2 regions of the Streptomyces sp. NPDC048584 genome follow, and region 1 is predicted to be linked to the other one. Evidence: riboswitches for the same ligand, from Rfam matches in the RefSeq annotation. Region 1 holds a riboswitch; the other holds the start of a gene.
What was found. A riboswitch is a leader RNA that binds a small molecule or an ion and turns the genes downstream of it on or off. The one in region 1 is predicted to bind thiamine pyrophosphate.
Positions count from the first base shown of each region.

Region 2: it holds a riboswitch for thiamine pyrophosphate, as region 1 does, so the genes downstream of both, thiC (phosphomethylpyrimidine synthase ThiC) here and ACGFR9_RS25325 (thiamine ABC transporter substrate binding subunit) in region 1, are expected to answer to the same signal.

Region 1 covers NZ_JBICWF010000012.1:89,527-96,700, reverse strand. The annotation lists gene ACGFR9_RS25335 (phosphatidate cytidylyltransferase) at 1-1,044, shown strand, start outside; gene rlmN (23S rRNA (adenine(2503)-C(2))-methyltransferase RlmN) at 1,203-2,315, shown strand; TPP riboswitch at 2,340-2,445, shown strand; gene ACGFR9_RS25325 (thiamine ABC transporter substrate binding subunit) at 2,526-3,611, shown strand; gene ACGFR9_RS25320 (ABC transporter permease) at 3,587-5,260, shown strand; gene ACGFR9_RS25315 (ABC transporter ATP-binding protein) at 5,261-6,280, shown strand; gene ACGFR9_RS25310 (maleylpyruvate isomerase family mycothiol-dependent enzyme) at 6,305-7,102, shown strand; gene ACGFR9_RS25305 (LAETG motif-containing sortase-dependent surface protein) at 7,170-7,174, opposite strand, start outside.
Region 2 covers NZ_JBICWF010000010.1:129,218-136,391, forward strand. The annotation lists gene ACGFR9_RS22725 (DUF5326 family protein) at 23-235, shown strand; gene ACGFR9_RS22730 (IclR family transcriptional regulator) at 431-1,261, shown strand; gene ACGFR9_RS22735 (SsgA family sporulation/cell division regulator) at 1,360-1,794, shown strand; gene ACGFR9_RS22740 (YibE/F family protein) at 1,855-3,306, opposite strand; TPP riboswitch at 3,379-3,569, shown strand; gene thiC (phosphomethylpyrimidine synthase ThiC) at 3,562-5,355, shown strand; gene ACGFR9_RS22750 (VWA domain-containing protein) at 5,439-6,887, shown strand; gene ACGFR9_RS22755 (hypothetical protein) at 6,925-7,174, opposite strand, start outside.

The DNA.
Region 1 (7,174 bases):
GCGGGGCCCGCGTACGATGCGCCTTACGCGCAGCAGACCCGCCCCAAGCCCGTCGTGCCCGACGTACCCGAACACGGCGGAGACCAGGATGTGGACCGGGGGGCCGCTCGGCCGAGCGGCCCCCTGTTCCGAGACGAACCGACGCGGGCCCGACCCTTCCCGGGGGAGGTGCCGCAGAATCCGGAGCCCATGCCCGACGCCCCGCAGCCGGCACCCGCACCGCAGAAGAAGAGCGCGGGCCGCGATCTCGGTGCCGCGATAGGTGTCGGCGTCGGACTCGGCGTGGTGATCGTCGCGTCGCTGTTCGTGGTCAAGGCGGTCTTCGTCGGTGTCGTCGCCGTCGCCGTCGTGGTGGGCCTGTGGGAGCTGACCTCGCGGCTGCGGGAGCGCAAGGGCATCGACGCGCCCCTCGTCCCGCTCGCGCTCGGCGGTGCGGCCATGGTCGTCGCCGGGTACGCCTGGGGAGCCGAGGGCGCGTGGACCGCCATGGCCCTCACCGCGCTGGCGGTGCTGGTCTGGCGTATGGCGGCGCCGCCCGAGGGCTACCTCAAGGACGTCACGGCGGGTGTCTTCGCGGCGTTCTACGTGCCGTTCCTGGCGACGTTCGTCGCGATGATGCTCACCGCCGACGACGGCGCCTGGCGCGTCCTGACGTTCCTGCTGCTGACGGTGGTCAGCGACACCGGCGCGTACGCCGTCGGCTGGCGCTTCGGCAAGAGGAAGCTCGCCCCGCGCATCAGCCCCGGCAAGACCCGCGAGGGCCTGCTGGGCGCGGTGGCCTTCGCCATGGTCGCCGGCGCGCTGTGCATGCAGTACCTGATCGACGACGGCAGCTGGTGGCAGGGCCTGCTCCTGGGCCTCGCGGTCGCGGCCAGCGCCACCCTGGGCGACCTCGGCGAATCCATGATCAAGCGCGACCTGGGCATCAAGGACATGGGCTCCCTGCTCCCGGGGCACGGCGGCATCATGGACCGTCTGGACTCCTTGTTGCCGACGGCGCCGGTGGTGTGGCTGTTGCTGGTGATCTTCGTCGGATCGGGTTGACGGGGAACAGGTACTCTGGAAGGGCTCGCGGTGTCCGGCCGTGGGCCCTTTCGTACGTCCCCGCCCTTGCGGGGGTTGTCCGGCTCCGGCACGGCGTCGCCGTCGTCCCCGCCCCCTCGGGGTGGCCGGCCCCCGTCTCTCTGAGGAGTTGCCCGACCGTGGCCCGTCCCGTTCCCGGTGAGCTCACCTTCGCCGCCCCCCGCGGAGCCAAGAAGCCACCGCGGCATCTCGCCGACCTCACGCCCGCCGAGCGCAAGGAGGCGGTCGCCGCGGCGGGTGAGAAGCCGTTTCGCGCGAAGCAGCTTTCGCAGCACTACTTCGCGCGCTACGCGGACGCCCCCGAGCAGTGGACGGACATCCCCGCCGGTTCCCGCGGCAAGCTCCAGGAGGCGCTGCTTCCGGAGCTGATGACGGTCGTACGGCATCTGTCGACCGACGAGGGCACCACCCGCAAGACGCTGTGGAAGCTGTTCGACGGGACGCTCGTCGAGTCCGTGCTGATGCGTTACCCGGACAGGGTGACCATGTGCATCAGCTCCCAGGCGGGCTGCGGCATGAACTGCCCGTTCTGCGCCACCGGGCAGGCCGGCCTCGACCGGAACCTGTCGACCGCCGAGATCGTGCACCAGATCGTGGACGGGATGCGCGCGCTCAGGGACGGCGAGGTCCCCGGCGGCCCGGCGCGGCTGAGCAACATCGTGTTCATGGGCATGGGCGAGCCGCTCGCCAACTACAACCGGGTCGTGGGCGCCATCCGCCGTCTCACCGACCCGGAGCCGGACGGGCTGGGTCTGTCCCAGCGCGGGATCACCGTGTCCACCGTCGGTCTCGTCCCGGCCATCCACCGGTTCACCGGCGAGGGCTTCAAGTGCCGGCTCGCGATCTCGCTGCACGCCCCCGACGACGAACTGCGCGACACCCTCGTCCCCGTGAACACGCGGTGGAAGGTGCGCGAGGTGCTCGACGCCGGGTTCGAGTACGCGGCCACGTCCGGGCGCCGCCTGTCCATCGAGTACGCGCTGATCCGGGACATCAACGACCAGGCCTGGCGCGGTGACCGTCTCGGCCGGATGCTCAAGGGCCGTCCCGTGCACGTCAACCTCATCCCGCTCAACCCCACCCCCGGCTCCAAGTGGACCGCCTCCCGTCCCGAGGACGAGAAGGCGTTCGTCGAGGCGATCGCCGCGCACGGTGTGCCGGTGACGATCCGGGACACCCGTGGACAGGAGATCGACGGGGCGTGTGGTCAGCTCGCCGCGAGCGAGAGGTAATGTGACTCGCGTAAGCACATCTTCATATTCCGACAGGGGAGCGCCACAGCGCTGAGAGTGCGGCACCGGCCGCAGACCCTCCGAACCTCGCCCAGGTCATTCTGGGTAGGGAGATCGGTCATCACTCGAGCTGTTGCGCCCTGCCCGGGACTCCGCCCAGGGGTCCCGGGCAGGGCCGCGTCTCTTCCTGGTCCCTCCAGGAGGAATCAAGTGGGCATCACCAAGAAGGTCACGGTCCTGGCCCTCGGGCTGGGCATGGTCACGCTGTCCGCGTGCGGGTCGTCCGACGGCGACGCCGACGGCAGCGGCGGCGCGTCCAAGACCGTGACCCTCGTCAGTCACAACTCGTGGGCCGTGTCGAAGGACGTCGTCGCCGCCTTCGAGAAGCAGTCCGGCTACCAGCTGAAGGTCCTCGAGGACGGCGACGCCGGGCAGGCCGTGAACAAGGCGATCCTGACCAAGGACAACCCCCAGGGCGACGTCCTCTTCGGCGTCGACAACACCCTGCTGTCCCGCGCCCTCGACAACGGCCTGTTCCAGTCGTACGAGGCCGAGGGCTCCGACCTGATCCTCGACGAGTACCGCGTCGATCAGGACAAGCACCGGGTCACCCCCGTCGACAGCGGCGACGTCTGTGTCAACTACGACAAGGCCTGGTTCGCCGAGCACGACCTGACCCCGCCGAAGACCCTCGACGACCTGGTCGAGCCCGAGTACAAGGACCTTCTCGTCGTCGAGAACGCCTCCACATCCTCGCCCGGCCTCGGCTTCCTGCTCGGCACGGCCGCCAAGTACGGCGATGACGGCTGGGCGGACTACTGGAAGAAGCTCAAGGCCAACGGCGTGAAGGTGGTCGACGGCTGGGAGCAGGCCTACAACGAGGAGTTCTCCGGCTCGGCCGGCGGCAAGAAGGCCAAGGCCGACCGGCCGCTGGTGGTGTCCTACGCCTCCTCGCCGCCCGCCGAGGTCATCTACGCCGACCCGAGGCCGCAGACGGCGCCCACCGGTGTCGCCGAGGGCACCTGCTTCCGCCAGGTCGAGTACGCGGGGCTGCTGAGCAACGCGAAGAACCCCGAGGGCGGCAGGGCTCTGCTCGACTTCCTGATCAGCAAGACGTTCCAGGACGACATGCCGCTCAACATGTTCGTGTATCCGGTGCGGGAGGCCGCCCAGGTGCCCCAGGAGTTCGTGGAGTTCGGGCCGCAGGCGAAGGACCCGCTGACCATGGACCCGGCGAGGATCGCCGCCAACCGTGACCAGTGGGTCAAGTCGTGGACCTCGCTCGTACTGAAGTGACGCACACCGCGGCGCGGCGGCGGGGCAGCGCGGCGCGGCTCGGCCTGATGGCCGTGCCCGTCGCGTTCTTCGCCGTCTTCTTCGCCTACCCCGTCACCGCGATCGTCGCGCGCGGACTGAAGGCGGGCGGAACCTGGCACCTCGGGCGGATCGGGGACGTACTGGCGCAGTCCGATGTGCGCCAGGTGCTGTGGTTCACCACCTGGCAGGCGCTCGTCTCCACCGTCCTCACCCTGCTGATCGCCCTGCCCGGCGCCTATGTCTTCGCCCGCTTCGACTTCCCCGGCAAGCAGGTGCTGCGGGCCGTGATCACCGTGCCGTTCGTGCTGCCGACGGTCGTCGTCGGTACGGCGTTCATGGCGCTGGTCGGCCGCGGCGGACTCCTCGACGAGCTGTGGGGTCTGCGTCTGGACACCACCGTGTGGGCGATCCTGCTGGCGCATGTCTTCTTCAACTACGCCGTCGTCGTCCGCACCGTGGGCGGACTGTGGGCGCAGCTCGACCCACGGCAGGAGGAGGCGGCGCGGATGCTCGGTGCCTCCCGGTTCGCGGCCTGGCGGACCGTCACCCTGCCCGCGCTCGCGCCGGCCGTGGCGGCGGCCGCACTGATGGTCTTCATGTTCACCTTCACCTCCTTCGGTGTGGTGCAGATCCTCGGCGGGCCCACCTTCTCCACCCTCGAAGTGGAGATCTACCGGCAGACCTCCGAGATCTTCGACCTGTCCACGGCCGCCGTGCTCACCATGATCCAGTTTGTCGCCGTGGGCGTGATCCTCGCCCTGCACGCCTGGACCGTACGGCGCCGGGAGACCGCGCTGCGGCTGGTGGACGCCTCGCTGACCGCACGCCGGCCGCGCGGGGCCGGGCAGTGGGCGCTGCTCGGCGGGGTCGTCGCCACCGTGACCGTGCTGCTTCTGCTGCCGCTCGCGGTGCTGGTGCAGCGGTCGTTCGGCACCGCCGGCCTCGGCCACTACCGGGAGCTGACCCACGACGACGGGGGAGTGTTCCTGGTCGCGCCGATCGAGGCGGTCGGCAACTCGCTGCGGTACGCGGTCGCCGCCACCGCCATCGCTGTGGTGATCGGCGCTCTCGCCGCCTTCGCGCTGACCCGGCGGGACGCGGGACGGCTGGTGCGCGGCTTCGACGCGCTGCTGATGCTGCCGCTCGGGGTGTCCGCGGTGACCGTCGGCTTCGGCTTCCTGATCGCCCTCGACGAGCCGCCGCTGGATCTGCGCGCCTCCTGGATCCTGGTCCCGCTCGCGCAGGCGCTGGTCGGCGTCCCCTTCGTCGTACGGACGATGCTGCCGGTGCTGCGGGCCGTGGACGTACGGCTGCGGGAGGCGGCGGCGGTGCTCGGGGCGTCGCCCTGGCGGGCGTGGCGGGAGGTCGACCTGCCGCTGGTGCGGCGGGCGCTGCTGATCGCGGCCGGGTTCGCCTTCGCGGTGTCACTGGGGGAGTTCGGGGCGACCGTGTTCATCGCGCGGCCGGAGAACCCCACGCTGCCGGTCGCCGTGGCACGGCTGCTGGGGCGGCCCGGGGAGCTCAACTACGGTCAGGCGATGGCCCTGTCGACGATTCTGATGATCGTGTGCGCGGTGGCGCTGCTTGTGCTGGAGCGGCTGCGGACCGACCGGACCGGGGAGTTCTAGATGCTGCTGAGCCTTCAGGCCGCTACCGTCCGCTTCGGCGGGCGGGCCGTGCTGGACGCCGTCGACCTGGCGGTCGCCGCGCACGAGATCGTCTGTGTGCTCGGCCCCAGCGGCAGCGGCAAGTCCACGCTGCTGCGGGCGGTGGCCGGACTGCAGCCCCTCGACTCCGGGCGGGTGTCGCTGGACGGACACGACCAGTCGGGCGTGCCCGCGCACCGGCGCGGCGTCGGACTGATGTTCCAGGACCACCAGCTCTTCCCACAGCGGGACGTGGGCGGCAACGTGGCCTTCGGCCTGCGGATGCACGGCGCCACGCGTGGCGAGCAGGCGGACCGTGTACGGGAGTTGCTGGCCCTGGTGGGTCTGCCGGACGCGGCCGGGCGGGCTGTCGCCGCGCTGTCCGGCGGTGAGCAGCAGCGCGTCGCGCTCGCCCGCGCCCTCGCGCCCAGCCCGCGGCTGCTGATGCTCGACGAGCCGCTCGGACAGCTCGACCGTTCGCTCCGGGAGCGGCTGGTCGTCGAACTGCGCGAGCTGTTCGGGCGGCTGGGCACCACCGTGCTCGCCGTGACCCACGACCAGGGCGAGGCGTTCGCGCTGGCCGACCGGGTGGTGGTGATGCGGGACGGGCGGATCGCCCAGTCCGGTACGCCACTTGAGGTGTGGCAGCGTCCCGCAGACGCCTTCGTGGCCCGGTTCCTCGGCTTCGAGAACGTCGTCGGGGCGACGGTCGCCGACGGTGTCGCCCTGACCCCCTGGGGCAAGGTTCCCGTGCCGGAGGGGTCCTTGCAGGGCACGCGGACGCTGCTGGTCCGGCCCGCGGGTGTCCGGCTGGTCCCGGCCGGTGAGGGGCTGCGCTGCACGGTGGCCGCGCGCACCTTCCGCGGCACGCACGTCGCCGTCCGCCTCCAGCCCGGGGACGCCCCCCGTCTGGAGGCGGCCTGCGCGCTCCGTGCCGCGCCGGAGGTCGGGGACGAGGCCGGTGTGGAGTTCGACGCGGCGGAAATCGTTGTGCTGGGGTGAGGGCGGCTGCCTAGGGTGAGCGCTATGACACCCCTCACGCATGCCCGTTACTGCGACGAGATCGCACACCAGGTGGGGCAGCTGCGGACGGTCGTGACCTCCGGCGCCGATCTGTCCCGCACCGTGCCCACCACCCCCGACTGGACCCTGGAACAGCTCGTACGGCACGTCGGCGGAGCGCTGCGCTGGGTGGAGGTCATAGTCCGCACCGGGGCCGAGGCCGACGTACCCGAGGACCAGGTGCCGGGGTCCGACGGGCCCGGGGAGCGGGGCGATCCCGCGGCCCTGGACGCCTGGCTGGCGGAGTCGGGCGAGCTGGTCGTCGGCGCGCTGCGCAAGGCCGGCCCGGACGCGAAGGTGTGGAGCTGGGCCGGGATCGACAACGCCGGGTTCTGGGCCCGCCGTATGACGCACGAGGTGACCGTCCACCGCGCGGACGCCACCCTGGCCGCGGGGCTGCCGTACGAGGTCGCGCCCGAGATCGCCGCGGACGCGGTCGACGAGTGGCTGGAGATCGTGGAGTGGGCGCAGCGGACGCTCCCGGACGACGCGGTGCACGAGTTGCGCGGGCCCCGGCGCACCATCCATCTGCACGCCACGGAGACCCGGCCGGAGGTCCGCTCGGAGTGGGTGATCGAGCTGGGCGAGGAGGGCGTCTCCTGGCGGCGCGGCCACGAGAAGGCGACCGTCGCCCTGCGCGGCCCGCTCACCTCCGTACTGCTCGCCTTCTATCGCAGGCTGCCGCTGGACGCACCCGGCCTCGAGGTGCACGGCGACCGGGAGCTGCTGGAACTCTGGCTGGAGCGGGCGACGTTCGGCTGAGCGGCCCGGCAACGGCAGTGGCCCGCCCCCGGGAAGGGGACGGGCCACCGGATGTCTCCGTGAGGCGTCAGC
Region 2 (7,174 bases), on a different contig from region 1:
CGGAGAGGTAAGGACGAGGGCGATGCGAGAGATCTTCGCGGGACTTCCGTGGTGGGTGAAGTGGATCGCGGTGCCGGTCATCGCCCTGGTCGTGTTCGGCGGGCTGATAGCGAGCGTGGTCGGCTTCGTGATCGGACTGCTCTTCAAGGTGCTGGTCTTCGTGGCGCTCGTCGGCGGACTGATCTACGTCGTACGCAAGTTCACGTCGAGCTCCTCGTCACGCGGTGACTGGTGAGCCGCGGGGGGCCGGTGGGGCGGTGACGGGGGTCATCGGTTCCCTCGGGCGGGGGAAGTTTCTCCGGCGGGCCGTCCACGTGCGGTGACAGCCCGTTAGAGTCCGGAATTCGACGCGGGGACGATTCCCCGTGAACGGCGACCCCCCACCCGTGTTCTCCGCACGGGCTGCCCCCTCGCGCTACGGGAGTGACCCTTGGCCACGACTGGCACCGGCTCCGCACAGCTGACCGCGGTCCCTCCGCAGCCCCGCTCGCCGGCGCCCACCGCACCGGCCTCCACCGCGACGCTCATCGGTTCCGTGCAGCGGGCCGTACGCCTGCTGGAGACCGTCGCCGGGCACGACTACGGGGCTCCCGCGAAACAACTGGCCCGCGAGACCGGGCTGGCGCTCCCCACCACGTACCACCTGCTGCGCACCCTGGTGCACGAGGGTTATCTGCGCCGCGACAAGGGGCTGTTCTTCCTGGGGGAGGCGGCAGCACGGCTGAGCAGCGGCGGAGCCGAGCAGAAACGTCGCAGCACCATGGCCGACACCCTGGCCCACTGGCGGGACGCGACCGGCGCCCCCGTGTACTACGCCGTGTACCGCGACGGCGAGATCGACGTTGTCGGCGTCTCCGACACCCCCGGCAATCCCGCGGTGGAGGAGTGGGCCGACTTCCGGGAGACCGGGCACGCCCACGCCATCGGCCAGTGCCTGCTCGCGCAGCTCGACGACGACGCCCGCCGCGACCACCTCGGCCGTCATCCCGTGCGGCCCGTCACCCCGTACACCGTGCGGGACGACCACAGTCTGCTCAGACGCCTGGAACGCGCGCGGCGCTCGCAGCCGGTGGTGGAGCGTCAGGAGTACGCGCTGGGCACGGTCTGCGCGGCGATCCCCGTCTCCATCGGCTCCATGGCCGCGGCGGTGGCCATCTCGCTGCCCGCCCACCAGGCCGACCGGCTCGCCCCCGCGGCGCGGCGACTGCAGGCCGAGATGGGGCACCTCATCGGGTCGCTCACACTGTCTATCAGTATCTGAAAAATCACTCCTTGTGATCTGCTGTGTACTTTCAGCAAGATTCCCTTTGGTGTCAGGATCCATGCCCGGCCAGTCCGCGGCGAATGACGGGGTAGGCGATGCGCGAATCCGTACAGGCAGAGGTCATGATGAGCTTTCTCGTGTCGGAGGAGCTGTCCTTCCGCATCCCGGTGGAGCTCCGCTACGACACCTGTGATCCCTACGCCGTACGGCTGACCTTCCATTTGCCCGGAGACGCCCCCGTGACCTGGGCGTTCGGCAGGGAGCTGCTGATCGACGGTGTCGGCAGGCCGTGCGGGGAGGGCGACGTACGCGTCTCGCCCGTCGACCCCGACGCGCTGGGCGAGGTGCTGATCCGGCTTCAGGTGGGCGCCGATCAGGCTCTCTTCCGTTCATCGACGGCCCCGCTCGTGGCCTTCCTCGACCGCACCGACAAGCTGGTGCCGCTGGGCCAGGAGGGGGCGCTCGCCGACTTCGACGCCCATCTCGACGACGCGCTGGACCGGATCCTGGCGGAGCAGAGCGCCGGCTGAAGCGTTACGCCGACCGGGTGGCGGAACGCTTCAGCGCGTTCTGCCCCGCCCTACGGGCCGTCAGCGCTTACGGCGTCTGCCCCGCCCGCCGCGCCCCGCAGGGCGGGCCTCCGGTACCTTCCCGGGCCCCTGTGCCGGCTCCTGCGCCTGTCCGTGGCCCTGAGTCCGTGCCTGTGCCGTCGGGCGGTCGGCCGAGACCACCAGCGCGGCCAGCGCCGTGGTCACCGGCACCGAGGCCACCAGGCCGATGGAGCCGATGAGGGTACGCACGATCTCCTCCGCGACCAGCTCACTGTTGGCGACCGTCCCCACGCTGCTCTGTGCGATGGAGAACAGCAGCAGGAGCGGCAGCGCGGCACCGGCATAGGCGAGGACCAGCGTGTTGACCACCGACGCGATGTGGTCGCGGCCGATCCGGATGCCCGCGCGGTACAGCCCCCGCCAGCCCGTCGACGGGTTGGCCTCGTGCAGCTCCCAGACCGCGGACGTCTGTGTGACCGTCACATCGTCGAGGACACCGAGCGAACCGATGATGACGCCGGCCAGCAGCAGGCCGCTCATGTCGATCCCCGGATACAGCCCGTGGATCAGGCCGGTGTTGTCGTCGGTGTTGCCGGTCAGCGCGGCCCAGCCGATGAACACCGAGCCCAGGATGCCGATCAGCAGCAGTGAGATCAGCGTGCCGAGCACCGCCACCGAGGTCCTCGCCGACAGCCCGTGACAGAGGTACAGAGCGATCAGCATCATCGCGCTCGCCCCCACCACCGCGACGATCAGCGGATTCGACCCCTGCAGGATCGCTGGCAGGATGAAGAAGTTGAGCACCAGGAAGCTGATCGCCAGCGCCACCAGCGCCATCACCCCGCGCAGCCGTCCCACGGCCACGACGGCGAGCGCGAAGATGCCCGCGAGCAGTGCCATCGGGAAGCGCCGGTCCACGTCGGTGACCGAGTACTGGAGGTCCCGGGGCGCGGAGGGCTCGTAGGCCACCACGACCTTCTGGCCCTCGCTCAGCTGCCGGGACTGGTCCGGCTGCACGATCTCGTCGAACGTACGGCCCTTGTCGTCGCCGGTGTCGACCCGGATCGTCGCCTTCTTGCAGGTGCCGTCCGCCTGCTGCTGGGCGGAGGAGCCCTCGGCGGTGGAGGTGTCGCCGGTGGGGACGCCGGCGGAGCCGTTCACGGACTGGCAGCTCAGCTCGACCACCTTGGTGACCGTGGCGCGCTGCGTCTGCCGGTCGAAGCCGACGCCGGTGCGCTCGTGCGCCGGGGCCCCGCCCGGCCACAGCACGGCGAGTCCGATCAGTACCGCCGCGGCGAACGGGATCAGGATCGCCGCGATGACCTTGCGCAGATGCCGGGAGACGGGCGCAGCCGGACCGTGCCCGTGGCTGTGTCCGTGCCCGTTCCCGTGTGCATGGCCGTGCACGTGGCCGTGACCACCGTCGTCCGCGGCACCGGGTGGTCGCGATGGTTCGGGGGGCGGAAACGGAGGAGGTTGAGTGGGCGTCACCGCCCGATCATCGCAAGAACGGGGTGAGGCCCTCTGTTCACCGCGCCAGAAAGGACGCTAGCGTGGAGGCGCTTTTGTACACGCGGGAGCTCGGAGCACCGGGCTGAGAGGGCGCTGACCTCCGTCCCAGCGATGTTTCACATGAAACGTCACCCCAGGCTGAGTGATGTTTCACACGGAACGTCGGCAGACGGAAACCGCTGCGTCGACCGCCGAACCTGTTACCGGGTAATGCCGGCGTAGGGAGTAGGTCTCATGACCAACAAGGACGCACGCACGCCTGCCTCCGCGCAGAACTCCGACCGGGAGGAGACCGCGGAGGCAGGGAAGTCCATCGGCTGGCACAAGGCGTATGTCGAGGGCACCCGCCCCGACCTGCGGGTGCCGGTCCGTCAGGTGCACCTCACCAACGGGCAGTCGGTCAAGCTGTACGACACCTCGGGCCCGTACACCGATCCACTCGTCGACACCGATGTCCGCCGGGGCCTGGCTCCGCTCCGGGAGAACTGGATCACCGCCCGCGGTGACACCGAGGAGTACGCGGGCCGCCCCGTCCGCCCCGAGGACGACGGGATCAAGCACACCGCCCCGCGCGGGGGACTGCGCAACCTGGACGCCGTCTTCCCGGGCCGGCCGCGCCTGCCGCGCCGGGGCCGGGAAGGCCGGGCGGTCACGCAACTGGCGTACGCGCGCCGGGGCGAGATCACGCCCGAGATGGAGTACGTGGCCATCCGGGAGAACGTCGCGCCCGAGGTGGTCCGCGAGGAGATCGCGGCGGGCCGGGCGGTGCTGCCGGCCAACGTCAACCACCCGGAGACCGAGCCGATGATCATCGGCAAGCGGTTCCTGGTGAAGGTCAACGCCAACATCGGCAACTCGGCGGTGACGTCCTCCATCGAGGAGGAGGTCGAGAAGATGACCTGGGCGACCCGCTGGGGTGCCGACACGGTCATGGACCTCTCCACCGGCCGGAACATCCACACCACCCGCGAGTGGGTGCTGCGCAACTCCCCCGTTCCGATCGGCACCGTGCCGCTCTACCAGGCATTGGAGAAGGTCGACGGCCGGGCCGAGGAGCTGACCTGGGAGATCTACAAGGACACGGTCGTCGAGCAGGCCGAGCAGGGCGTGGACTACATGACGGTCCACGCGGGCGTGCGCCTCGCGTACGTACCGCTCACCGCGAACCGCAAGACCGGCATCGTCTCCCGGGGCGGCTCGATCATGGCCGCCTGGTGCCTGGCGCACCACAGGGAGTCGTTCCTGTACGAGAACTTCGAGGAACTCTGCGAGATCCTCGCCGCGTACGACGTCACCTATTCGCTCGGCGACGGGCTGCGGCCGGGTTCCATCGCGGACGCCAACGACGAGGCGCAGTTCGCGGAGTTGCGCACGCTCGGGGAACTCAACACGATCGCGAAGCGTTTCAACGTTCAGACCATGATCGAGGGCCCGGGGCATGTCCCGATGCACAAGATCAAGGAGAACATCGACCTTCAGCAGGAGATCTGCGATGAAGCCCCGTTCTATACGCTCGGCCCGCTGACGACGGACGTCGCGCCCGCGTACGACCACATCACGTCCGGCATCGGTGCCGCGATGATCGCCTGGTGGGGCACGGCCATGCTCTGCTACGTCACGCCCAAGGAGCACCTGGGCCTGCCCAACCGTGACGACGTCAAGACCGGCGTGATCACCTACAAGATCGCTGCCCACGCCGCCGACCTCGCCAAGGGCCACCCGGGTGCCCAGGAGTGGGACGACGCGCTGTCCGACGCCCGCTTCGAGTTCCGGTGGGAGGACCAGTTCAACCTGGCCCTCGACCCGGACACCGCACGCGAGTTCCACGACGAGACCCTGCCGGCGGAACCCGCCAAGACGGCGCACTTCTGCTCGATGTGCGGCCCGAAATTCTGTTCGATGAAAATATCCCAGGACATCCGCCGTGAGCACGGCGGAAGCCGGGCGGAGATCGAGGAGGGGATGGCGCAGAAGTCGAAGGAGTTCGCGGCGGCGGGCAACCGCGTGTATCTGCCGATCGCGGACTGACCGTCCCCCGGGCGCGCCGGCGGACGGGAGGGGCCGGCCCGCCGCCCCTCCCCTTCGGCGGAGCGGGTGGGCAGACTGGCCCCATGACAGCGAGTCCGATGAGCAAGGGGTCCAATCGTCCCGTCGAGGCACGCGTGGTGCGTGTCGAGCTCGCCTGGGCGGCCGGGCCCGGTGTGCCCGACGTCGATGCCTCGGCGCTGCTCCTCACGGCGGCCGGGCGGGTGCGGGACGACGGGGACTTCGTCTTCTACAACCAGCCACGTCACGCGTCCGACGCCGTGACCCATCTCGGGAAGCGCAGCGGCGCCGGGGAGACGACCGACACCGTGCGGGTGGACCTGGGCGCGGTGGAGGAGGGGGTCGAGCGGATCGTGCTGTGCGCGTCGGCGGACGGCGGGACGTTCGGGCAGGTGCCGGGGCTGCTGCTCAGAGTGCTCGACGCCGGGTCGGGGAACGAGCTGGCCCGGTTCGACATGGCGGCCGGGACGGAGACGGCGTTCATCGGCGGAGAGCTGTACCGGCGGCAGGGGGCCTGGAAGTTCCGGGCGGTGGGGCAGGGGTACGCGTCCGGGCTCGCGGGGCTGGCCACGGACTTCGGTATCTCCGTGGACGACACGGCCTCGCACGCGGCCACACCTTCGGGCTCACCGGTCGTACCGGCCTCGCCCGCGGCCACCACGCCCCCGGTCTCTCCGATCCCGCCGCCGCCCGCCCCTCCCACAGCGCCGGCCGCCCCCGTGCCGGCCGCCGGGCCCCAGCCGGGGGCCCCGCGGCTCACCAAGGGTGAGGAGCGGCTGCCCGTCGACATGCGGAAGCGGTTGTCGCTGCGCAAGGAGCAGGTGGCGGTCAGTCTGCGCAAGCACGGGGCCGCCGGGGTCACCGCGCGCGTCATCCTCGTACTCGACGCCTCCGGATCCATGTCCTTCCTGTACTCCAAGGGAGTCGTGGCCGACGTCGTCGAGCGGATGGCGGCGGTCGCGGCGCAGCTGGACGACGACGGGGAGATGCAGGCATGGACCTTCGCCTCGAACCCGGCCCGGCTGCCCGACCTGCGGCTCGGGGAGCTTCCCGAGTGGCTGCGGCTGCATGTGCGCGTGGGGGAGGTGGGCCTCTTCCGGCGCGGACGGAAGAAGGGGCTCGAGCCCAGTCAGGTCGACATGCGGGACGTGGGCATCCAGAACGAGGAGCAGAAGGTCATCGCGGAGGTGCGCGCCTTCGTCCGGGACCATCCCGCGTCCGCCCCGACCCTCGTCCTGTTCTTCTCCGACGGCGGCGTCTACCGCGACAAGGACATCGAGCGCGAGCTCCGCGAAGCGGTGGAGGAACCCGTCTTCTGGCAGTTCGTGGGGCTCGGCAAGTCCAACTACGGCGTGCTGGAGCGATTCGACACCCTCCCGGGCCGCCGCGTCGACAACGTCGGGTTCTTCGCCGTCGACGACATCAGCACCGTGCCGGACGCGGAGCTGTACGACCGTCTGCTCTCCGAGTTCCCGCAGTGGATCACGGCCGCGGGACGGGCGGGGATTCTCTGAAACCGAATCCCGGTCCGCCCCTCGGCCTGTCCACTCGCTACTCCGGCTGGTGCTCCGGCCCGCCGAAGTCCGGGCTCGAGTAGTCCGGGCTGGAGTAGCTGGGCCGGGTGCCACGGGCCGACCCCTCCTCCGGACTGGAGAAACCCGGCCGGTCGTACCCGAGATGCGGCATACGGCCGGACCGCGCGGGCGGTGCCGTGTGCTGCAGCGCGGCGGCGGTCGCCGGGTCGGAGAGGGCGTCCCGCAGGAACGGCAGGATCCCCCGCTCCAGCAGGGCCTCGTGCCAG